Regions from separate parts of the Acidovorax sp. SDU_ACID1 genome, predicted to be linked through region 3. Evidence: predicted binding sites of a transcription regulator. Region 3 holds the regulator's gene; each other region holds the start of a gene.

Region 1 (3,267 bases), 2.6 Mb from region 3:
TGGAGCGCGTCTCGGCCACCTGCACCAGTGCCGCGGGGGCATCGGGCAGCGGCACGCGCACCCAGATATAGGCCACGCGGATGTCCACGCCGCGCAGCTCGGCGTCGCGCAGCCGCACCTCGCCGGAGAAGGTGCGCTCCTCGGGCGGAGGCGGCGGCAGGTCGCGCTCGCCCGAGAGGTAGGCGCCCGTGGGCGAGAGCACTTGGTAGTAGACGATGTCCGACTCGTCGGCGCGCAGGATCTCGCTGGCCGGCTGCGGCAGGTTGAACTGCACCTTGCCGCCCTGCACGGTGACGAGCTGGGCCAGCGCGTGGGCGTTGTATTCGAGCGCGCGGTCGAAGGGCTTGTTGGCCAGGCCCTGGGCCACCAACCAGGTCAGCGCCAGACTCACCGGCCACAGCAGCAGCAGCGGCGTGAGCATCCAGTCGAGGATTTCGCCGAAGAGGGAGCGCTGCTCGCGCTGGAAGATTTTCAAGGTTTTCGGCCTCCAGCGCCTATATGGCAAGCGCCAGCAGCTATGAATTAATGAGCATCAACTCGGGATCTTTTCCAAGCAATAGCCCAGCCCGCGCACGGTGGCGATGCGGATCGGCCCGCGCTCGATCTTCTTGCGCAGGCGGTGGATGTAGACCTCGATGGCGTTGTTGCTCACCTCCTCGCCCCACTCGCACAGGCGCTCGACGAGCTGCTCCTTGCTCACCAGGCGGCCGGCGCGCTGCAGCAGCACCTCCAGCAGGCCGAGCTCGCGCGCGGACAGCTCGACCATCTTGCCGTCGATGGTGGCCACGCGCCCGGCCTGGTCGTACACCAGCGGCCCGTGGCGGATGGCGCTGCTCGCGCCGCCCATGCCGCGGCGCGTGAGGGCGCGTACGCGCGCCTCCAGCTCGGAGAGCGCGAACGGCTTGGCCATGTAGTCGTCGGCCCCGAAGTCCAGGCCCTTGACGCGCTCCTCCACGCTGTCGGCCGCCGTGAGGATCAGCACCGGCAGCGACGATCCGCGTCCGCGCAGGCGCTTGAGCACCTCCAGCCCGTGCAGCTTGGGCAGGCCCAGGTCGAGGATGAGCAGGTCGAACTCGTTGTTGGTCATGAGCGCGGCATCGACCTCGGTGCCGCTGGACACATGGTCCACCACCGCGCCCGAGCCGCGCAGCGAGCGCAGCAGGCCGTCGGCCAGCACCTGGTCGTCTTCGGCGATGAGGATGCGCATGGCGGGGTGTCTCCTGGTTATGGGCGCGGCGGGCACGCCTTGCTGTCCCTCAAATTCTAGGGCGTGTCTCCACCCGCATAGGCCTCCAGCCCCAGCGCCGCCACGGTGGCCACCTCCGCGCCCACCTCGGCGCGGAACTCGGCCTCCGCCTGCGCCACCGCGGCGCGGAAGGCGGCCAGCCAGGCCAGCCCCATGGGCGTGAAGCGCACGATGCGCGCGCGGGCGTCATGCGGGTCCGCCTCGCGCGTGACCAGCCCCCAGGCCTCGCATTGCTGGACCAGGTCGGCCATGGACTGCTTGGCCATGCCGGCGCGCTCGGCCAGGTCGGTGACGCGGTCGCCGCGCAGGGACAGGTGGCGCGTGATGTGGATGTGCGCCGCGCTCACCTGGTCGCGCGCCGCCAGGTTGGACAGGGCCAGCGGCGCCTCCGCGCTGCGCGCCATGAGCTGCAGCACGCGGGCGTCGAAACGGCGCATGGCATGGCCCAGCAGCCGGCCCAGGTGGGTCTGGCGCCAGCGGTCGTCGGGCAGTGGGGTGTCGTCCATAGCAAATTGTCAGCCAAACTGTCTAAAAAATCATTGGAATTAAAAATACCCACCCCTAAACTACTGTTCAGGCATACAGACTGTCATTCAATCCAGACAAGGAGCACTCCATGGACGCAAACGCCAACACCGAAAAAGCCAAGGCCCTGGCCGCGGCCCTGGCCCAGATCGAAAAGCAGTTCGGCAAGGGCACGATCATGCGCCTGGGCGAGGGCGAGCAGATTGAGGACATCCAGGTCGTCTCCACCGGCTCGCTGGGCCTGGACGTGGCTTTGGGCGTGGGCGGCCTGCCGCGCGGCCGGGTGGTCGAGATCTACGGCCCCGAATCCTCGGGCAAGACCACGCTCACGCTGCAGGTCGTGGCCGAGATGCAAAAGCAAGGCGGCACCTGCGCCTTCATCGACGCCGAACACGCGCTGGACACCAGCTACGCCCAGAAGCTCGGCGTGAACCTCAACGACGTGCTCATCAGCCAGCCCGACACCGGCGAACAGGCGCTGGAGATCGTGGACAGCCTCGTGCGCTCCGGCGCCGTGGACCTGATCGTCATCGACTCCGTCGCCGCCCTCGTGCCCAAGGCCGAAATCGAAGGCGAGATGGGCGACGCCCTGCCCGGCCTGCAGGCCCGCCTGATGAGCCAGGCGTTGCGCAAGCTCACCGCCACCATCAAGAAGACCAACTGCATGGTCATCTTCATCAACCAGATCCGCATGAAGATCGGCGTGATGTTCGGCAGCCCCGAGACCACCACCGGCGGCAACGCGCTCAAGTTCTACGCCAGCGTGCGCCTGGACATCCGCCGCATCGGCACCATCAAGAAGGGCGACGAGGCCATCGGCAACGAGACCAAAGTGAAGGTGGTCAAGAACAAGGTCTCGCCCCCGTTCAAGACGGCCGAGTTCGACATCCTCTTCGGCGAAGGCATCTCGCGCGAGGGCGAGATCATCGACATGGGCGTGGAGGCGCGCATCATCGAGAAGAGCGGCGCCTGGTACGCCTACAACGGCGAGAAGATCGGCCAGGGCCGCGACAACACGCGCGAATTCCTGCGCGAGAACCCTGCCCTCGCCCGCGAGATCGAGAACAAGGTGCGCGAAGGCCTGGGCGTGGCCCTGCTGCCCGCAGCGGCCCCCGCCGCCACGGGCGATGCCCCGCCCCCCGCCGAGAAGCCCGCCCGGGGCAAGAAGGCCGAGAAGGCCGAAGAGGCCTGAAATCCAGCCCAGCGCTTGGCAGGCAAGCGCAGGCAGCTATCAAGCCAATAGCACATGGGTTTCGCCCGGCTCTCGCTCAAGGCCCGTGCGCTGCGCCTGCTGGCGCAGCGCGAGCACTCGCGTAGCGAACTGCAGGCCAAGCTTGCGCGCCACGTGGAGGAAGGCGAAGACCTTCCCGCGCTGCTGGACGCGCTGGAGGCGCAGGGCTTCGTCAGCGCGCAGCGCGTGGCCGAATCCGTGGTGCACCAGCGCGCCGCGCGCTTCGGCGCCCGGCGCGTGGCGCAGGAGCTGCGGGCCAAGGGCC
Region 2 (3,267 bases), 600 kb from region 3:
CGGCTGGTCGTGCCGTATGCGGTGGCGCTGGTGCTGGCCATCGTGGTGTCGGCGGCCGTGCGTCCGTGGTTCGACGATGCATCGGTCTCCGGCGAGCCGGAACTGGGGCAGCTGCTCGCGCACGCGCTGCTGCTGCAAAGCATCCTCGACGAGGAATCGCTCTCGGCCGGCGTGTGGTACGTGGCCATCGACTTCCAGCTCTTCGCGCTGACCACGCTGCTGCTCGCGGGCGTGGCGCGTGCAGGCGCCGCGCTGGGCGATCGCGCGCTCTTGTGGAGGCCTGCAGCGGTGACCGGTGCGCAGGCGCTGGTGGTGCTGGGCGTGGCGGCGTCGCTCTACGGCTTTAACCGCGATGCGCGCTGGGACATGTGGGCGGTCTACTTCTTCGGCGCCTACGGCCTGGGCATGCTGGCCTACTGGGCCGCGCATGCGCCCGATGCGCGGCAGGCCCTGGGCTGGGCGCTGCTCATCGCGGCGCTGGCGCTGGGTGCGCTGCTGCTGCAATGGCGCGCGCGCATCGCGCTGGCCGCCGGCATGGCACTGCTGCTGGCGCTGGCCCTGCGGCGGCCCGTGCTGGCGCAGTGGACGGGCTGGGCGCCGCTGCGCAGGCTGGGGCTGATCTCGTACTCGGTCTTCCTCGTGCACTTTCCGGTCTGCCTGCTGGTGAACGCGGCGGTCAGCCGGCTGTGGCCCGGCTCCGTGGGCCTGGCCCTGGGCGGCATGGCGCTGGCCTTCGCGCTGTCGGTCGCCGCGGGCCACCTGCTGTACGAGCGCGTGGAGCGCCACATGCCCACCTGGCGCGTGGCGCTGCGCTGGCAGGCATCCCTGGTGGGCACGGGCCTGCTGGCGGCATTGCTGGCGGGCGTGCGCTGAGCAGAAAAAGCAGCCCTGGGGCTGCTGCGGCAGGGGGCGGGCGCTGTGTTCAGCGGTGCAGTTCGCCCGCGCTTTCGGGCTGGAACTCGAGGGCATCCACGCGCACGGTGACTTGGCCCGTGGGGCTGGGCATCTGGAATTCATCGCCCACGGCCAAGCCCAGCAGGGCGATGCCCACGGGCGCGAAGATGGACACCTTCTCGCCCGAGCCGTCCATCTCCTTGGGATAGACCAGCGTCAGCGTGTTGGTCTTGCCCGACTCCAGCAGGGTGAAGCGCACCGTGGAATTCATGGTCACCACGTTGGGCGGCATGTCCTTGGGGTCCAGCACGTCGGCGCGGTCCAGTTCGGCCTCCAGGGCCTCGCGGCCGGGGAAGGGGGCCGCCTGTTTCTCCAGCAGCGCCTCGATGCGCTCCAGGTCCAGCGACGACAGGGTGATAGGGGGCTTGCGCAGCATGGTATGGCTCCGTTGCGAATGGTCTGTACGGTGGCGGGTGCCGTGCCTCGCGGGGTGCATGCGGCCGGCGCCCTGGTGTTCAAACGGACAAAAGCCCGGGCAACGGGGTTGTCCGGGCCAAGGCGTTGTCTCTGGGGAAGCACCATGGTGGTGCAACGGACCGATTGTGCAGGCGGACAGGCCGGCTGCCAAGCTATCCCGCACGGCGCGGGTGCGGATTGCGCGGGACTTGCCAAAAGGCCGGGGATTGCGTAAGCGCAAAATAACTGTATATTTATACAGTATCATGCCTACCCCAGCTCCTCCCTTTGACGATTCGCCGCCCGCCGTCTGGGTGCCCGTGCACGCCATCAAGGGCCGTGGCGCCGCGAGCCGGCTGGCGCACCGCTTTGAGCGGCAGGCGCGCGAGGCCTTCGACGATGGGTGGGACGCCCCAGGCGAGAAAGCGGACACTCCCGGCGCGCCGCGCACCCAGGTGATCTGGGAAGACGCGCGCAGCGCCCTGTGCAGCAACGACTCGCCGGACATCTTCTTCGAGCAGTCCGTGAACCCCTACCGCGGCTGCGAGCACGGCTGCGTCTATTGCTACGCCCGGCCCACGCACAGCTACCTGGGCCTGTCGCCGGGGCTGGACTTCGAGACCCGCATCATCGCCAAGCGCAACATCGCCGAGGTGCTGCGCGCCGAGCTGGCGCGGCCGGGGCACCGCCTATCGGCGATCAACATCGGCTCGGCCACCGACTGCTACCAGCCCGTGGAGCGCGAGCTGCTTCTGACGCGCGGGCTGATCGAGGTGATGCGCGATGCGCGCCACCCCTTCACGCTGATCACCAAGGGCAGCGGCGTGGAGCGCGACCTGGATTTGCTCGCGCCGCTGGCGCGCGACCGCCTCGCGGCGGCCTGCGTCACCATCACCACGCTGGACGGCGATCTCGCGCGCATCCTGGAGCCGCGCGCCGCAGCGCCGCACCGGCGGCTGCGCACCATCCGCATGCTGGCCGACAGCGGCGTGCCCGTGGGCGTGAGCGTGGCGCCGCAGATCCCCTTCATCACCGAAGACATGGAGCAGGTGCTGGCCGCCGCGCGCGAGGCGGGCGCGACGAGTGCCTTCTACACCGTGCTGCGCCTGCCGTGGGAGCTGAACCCGCTGATGCGCGAATGGCTGGAGCTGCACTACCCGCAGCGCGCCGCGCGCGTGCTGGCGCGCGTGCAGGATCTGCACGGCATCGGCGAGGAGGCACGTGCCGCAGGCAAGGCCTATGCAGCCAGCCACGCCTCGCGCATGAAAGGCACGGGCCTGTGGGCCGACCTGCTGCGCCAGCGCTTCACGCAGGCCTGCGCGCGCCTGGGGCTGAACCGCGAGCGCATCGAGCTCGACTTGTCGCAATACCGCCCGGCGCTGGCGCGCGGGCAGGGCGTGCTGTTCTAGCCCAACTGCTGCGCGTGGTGCCGCAGGTGGTCGCCGATGAAGCTCTGGATGAAGTAGTAGCCGTGGTCGTAGCCCGCATGGCGGCGCAATGTGAGCGGCTGGCCGATGGCGGCGCAGGCGGCCTCGAAGGCCTCGGGCAGCAATTGCTTTTCGATCAGGAATTTGTCGGCCAGGCCCTGGTCGACGAGGATGCCGCCGGGGTAGGGGGCGATGGGCTGGTTCTGCATCAGCACCGTCGCGTCGTGCTCGCCCCAGGCAGTGCGGTCGGCGCCCAGGTAGCCGGTGAAGGCCTTCTCGCCCCAGGGGCAGTTCATCGGGTTGGCGATGGGCGCGAAGGCCGAGACGCTTTGGAACCGGCCCGGATGGCGCAGCGCCAGCGTGAGCGCGCCGTGGCCGCCCATGCTGTGGCCGAAAAGCCCCAAGCGCCTGCCGTCGATGGGCAGGTGGGCTTCGAGCAGCGGCAGCAGTTCCTTGAGCAGATAGCTTTCCATGCGCCAGTGCGCGGCCC
Region 3 (3,267 bases):
TCGGAGGCGTCAAGCAGCATGGCTAGGCAGTGTCCTGAAAGAGATCATCCGGGCATTGTCGCAGCCAGCAGTTCCAGCAGCAGGGACACGCGCGCCTTGACGGGACTCAGGCCGTCCGCGTCCTGCCAGCGCGCGTCCTGCAGCGCCAGCATGCGCCCCTGCGGGCAGCGCGAGGCCACGCGCACCCGCACGCCCGCCGCAGCGGCGCGCGCCAGCGCCTGCTCCAGCGCCGCGTGCAGCGTGCCGTTGCCCGTGGCGGCCACCACGATGCCCGCCGCGCCGCCCTGCACCAGCCAGTCCACCAGCGCGCCGTCGGCGCCCGCATGGCTCAGGACGATCTCCACGCGCGGCCAGGGCCGTGCCTCCAGGGCCTGCGCCAGCGCGCCGTGGGCAGGCGCCTGCGCCGCGGGCGCGCGGCCATGCGCCCAGCGCACGCGCCCCGCTTCCACCCAGCCCAGCGGCCCCGTGTCGCCGGAGTCGAACGCGTCCAGCCGCAGCGGGTGCACCTTGCTCACCTCGCGCGCGCCGTGCACCACGCCCGCCGCCGCCACCAGCACGCCGCGCGCGGACGGCTCGGCCGCCAGCGCCACCGCATCCAGCAGGTTCTGCGGCCCGTCGGGCGCGAGTGCCGTGGCGGGCCGCATGGCGCAGGTCAGCACCACGGGCTTGTCCGCGGGCAGTACGCTGTGCAGCAGCCAGGCCGTCTCCTCCAGCGTGTCCGTCCCGTGGGTGACGACGATGCCCGCCACCGACGCATCCGCCAGCAGCGCGGCGCAGCGCGCCGCCAGGCGCGCCCAGACGGCGTGCGTCATGTCCTTGCTGTCGATCTGCGCGACCTGTTCCGCCGCCAGCTCCGCGCCGCCCGCCGCGCGCTCCAGCCCCGGCACGGCGGCCAGAAGCTGGGCCACGCCGATCTGCGCCGCCGTGTAGCCCACGTTGGCGCCGGCCACCTCGGACGTGCCCGCGATCGTGCCCCCGGTGCCCAGCACCACGATTTTTCTTGCCTGACCCACTTGCACCCTTTCAAAAACTGTTCAAAAATACAGTTACTGGATCGAAAAACAGTTATCCACCTCTGGAGCCCGCCATGCTCGACAGTCCCAAGCTCACCGCCCGCCAACAGCAGATCCTGGACCTGATCCAGACCGCCATCGCGCGCACCGGCGCGCCGCCCACGCGCGCCGAGATCGCGGCCGAGCTGGGCTTCAAGTCCGCCAATGCGGCCGAGGAACACCTGCAGGCCCTCGCGCGCAAGGGCGTGATCGAGCTGGTCAGCGGCACCTCGCGCGGCATCCGGCTGCGCGGCGAGACCGTGCGCCACATCAACGCGGCGCGCGGCGCCCAGTTCAGCCTGCCCATTCCCGGCCTGTCGCAGCTCACGCTGCCGCTCATCGGGCGCGTGGCCGCCGGCTCGCCGATTCTCGCGCAGGAGCACGTGGACCAGTCCTACACCCTGGAAGGCAGCCTGTTCCAACACAAGCCCGACTACCTGCTCAAGGTGCGCGGCATGTCCATGCGCGACGCGGGCATCATGGACGGCGACCTGCTCGCCGTGCAGGCCACGCGCGAGGCGCGCAACGGGCAGATCATCGTCGCGCGCCTGGGCGACGAGGTCACCGTCAAGCGCCTGCGCCGCACCGGCACACACATCGAGCTGCTGCCCGAGAACCCCGACTACCCCGTGATCCAGGTCGATCCGGGTGAGCCCTTCGAGATCGAGGGCCTGGCCGTGGGCCTGATCCGCAACACCATGCTGATGTAGCAGCGCCACCCCTTTCGTGCGCTGGCGCAGGTGGCGGGCGTCTGGCAGGTGGAAGGCCCCACGGGGCTGCCGCATGCCAACCCTGCGCGAGCGTGGTTTCCCGTTGGCAATCCTGCCTGTGTTCCACCTTGCATGCCATGCGCATGATGGAGTCTTCACATGGGATTCGCTCTCCCCGCACTCGCCACCCTCGCCCACCCGCTGGGCGCCGTCGCGCGCTGGATCTTTCCGCGCCCCGCAGCCGCCAGCCCCACCCCATCGGCGCGGCCCGCGCCGGCCGTGGCGCGCATCCTCGTTCCGCAGCCCTGCCCGGGCGAAGCGCCCGCGCCCGCCGCCATCCAGGCGCCGCCCCCGGCGCGGCCCGTGCGCGTGATGCTCCGCACGTTGGAGGACGGCAGCCCGCGCATCGTGATCTCCGGCCGCATGGCCGACGTCTGCGCGGAGCTGGAGCGGCTGGTGCCCTCCCTCGACCCTGCGGCCGCGCCGGCGCCCTGACGGAGCCATCGCCATGCCCCACGAACCCCGCCTGGCCGCGGCGCTGCGCCACCTGGTGCACGGCCGCCGCACGGCGGCGCTGGCCACGCTGCTGCAGGATGCGGCGCGCACGGCGGCGCCGCAAGCGTCCTTCGTGCCCTTCGCCATGGACGCGGCGCAGGGCTGCTTCGTGCTGCACGTGAGCGCCCGGGCGGCGCACACCCGGCAGATGCAGGCCCACGCCGCGGTGGCCCTGCTCATCGCCGCGCCCGAGGAGGCGGGCCAGCCGGTGCACGCGCTGGAGCGCGTCGGCATCGAGGGCGAGGCGCGGCTGCTGGAACCCGGCAGCCCGGCCTGGGCGTCGGCACGCGACGCCTACCTGGCGCGCTTTCCCGAGGCGGAGTTCATGACCACACTGGGCGACTTCCGCTTCGTCGCCATCGACCCGCTGGCGGGACGCCACATCGCCGGGTTCGGCGCGGCACGCGACGTGTCGCGGCAGGAGCTGCTGGCCCTGATGGGTACCTGAGAAAGGTCACAGCATCAACTGCTGCCAGACTTTCTCCAGCCGCTTGCTGCTCACCGGATACGGCGTGCGCAGCTCCTGCGCGAAGAAGCTCACGCGCAGTTCCTCCAGCATCCAGCGGTATTCCTGCATGCGCGCGTCCACCTGACCCTTGCGCTCCGCCACCAGGCGCCAGTAGCGCTGCTCCAGCGGCTGCAGCTCCTTCGATTTGGCGGCGTCGCGCGCCGGGTCTGCGCGGTACTTGTCCAGGCGCGTGGTGATGGCCTTGAGGTAGCGCGCGTAGTGCTGCAGCTGCGCCCACGGGGCCACGGCGATGAAATGCTTGGGCACCAGCCTTTGCAGCTGCTCGCCCGCGTCCTTCGTCGCCTCCGGAGCGTTTTTGGTGTCCTTGATCTTGCGGGCGGCCACGGCGTATTCGGCGAGGATGCCGGCCGCCATGCGCGCCACCTCGTTGGCGATGAGCGTGAGGCGCCCGCGCCCGTCCTGCACGCGCTGCTTGAACTGC

Evidence for each region. Region 3 encodes LexA, which represses DNA repair genes until DNA is damaged. Its sites were predicted from a motif close to ACTGTATNNNNATACAGT; they were not measured.
Region 1: recA (recombinase RecA) is a predicted target of LexA. The motif match lies at 1,770-1,787, and genes of this name have one in related genera.
Region 2: AAG689_RS14080 (PA0069 family radical SAM protein) is a predicted target of LexA. The motif match lies at 1,596-1,613, and genes of this name have one in related genera.

Annotation. Positions count from the first base shown of each region.
Region 1 covers NZ_CP152342.1:4,815,393-4,818,659, reverse strand. Annotated here, with positions in the region: gene AAG689_RS23415 (sensor histidine kinase N-terminal domain-containing protein) at 1-475, opposite strand, end outside; gene AAG689_RS23410 (response regulator) at 533-1,207, opposite strand; gene AAG689_RS23405 (MarR family winged helix-turn-helix transcriptional regulator) at 1,264-1,752, opposite strand; gene recA (recombinase RecA) at 1,863-2,963, shown strand; gene recX (recombination regulator RecX) at 3,018-3,267, shown strand, end outside.
Region 2 covers NZ_CP152342.1:2,847,254-2,850,520, reverse strand. Annotated here, with positions in the region: gene AAG689_RS14090 (acyltransferase family protein) at 1-873, shown strand, start outside; gene rnk (nucleoside diphosphate kinase regulator) at 923-1,330, opposite strand; gene AAG689_RS14080 (PA0069 family radical SAM protein) at 1,617-2,759, shown strand; gene fghA (S-formylglutathione hydrolase) at 2,756-3,267, opposite strand, start outside.
Region 3 covers NZ_CP152342.1:2,251,497-2,254,763, forward strand. Annotated here, with positions in the region: gene AAG689_RS10960 (isochorismatase family protein) at 1-20, opposite strand, end outside; gene AAG689_RS10965 (asparaginase) at 45-1,019, opposite strand; gene lexA (transcriptional repressor LexA) at 1,088-1,762, shown strand; gene AAG689_RS10975 (hypothetical protein) at 1,922-2,257, shown strand; gene AAG689_RS10980 (pyridoxamine 5'-phosphate oxidase family protein) at 2,271-2,765, shown strand; gene hrpA (ATP-dependent RNA helicase HrpA) at 2,772-3,267, opposite strand, start outside.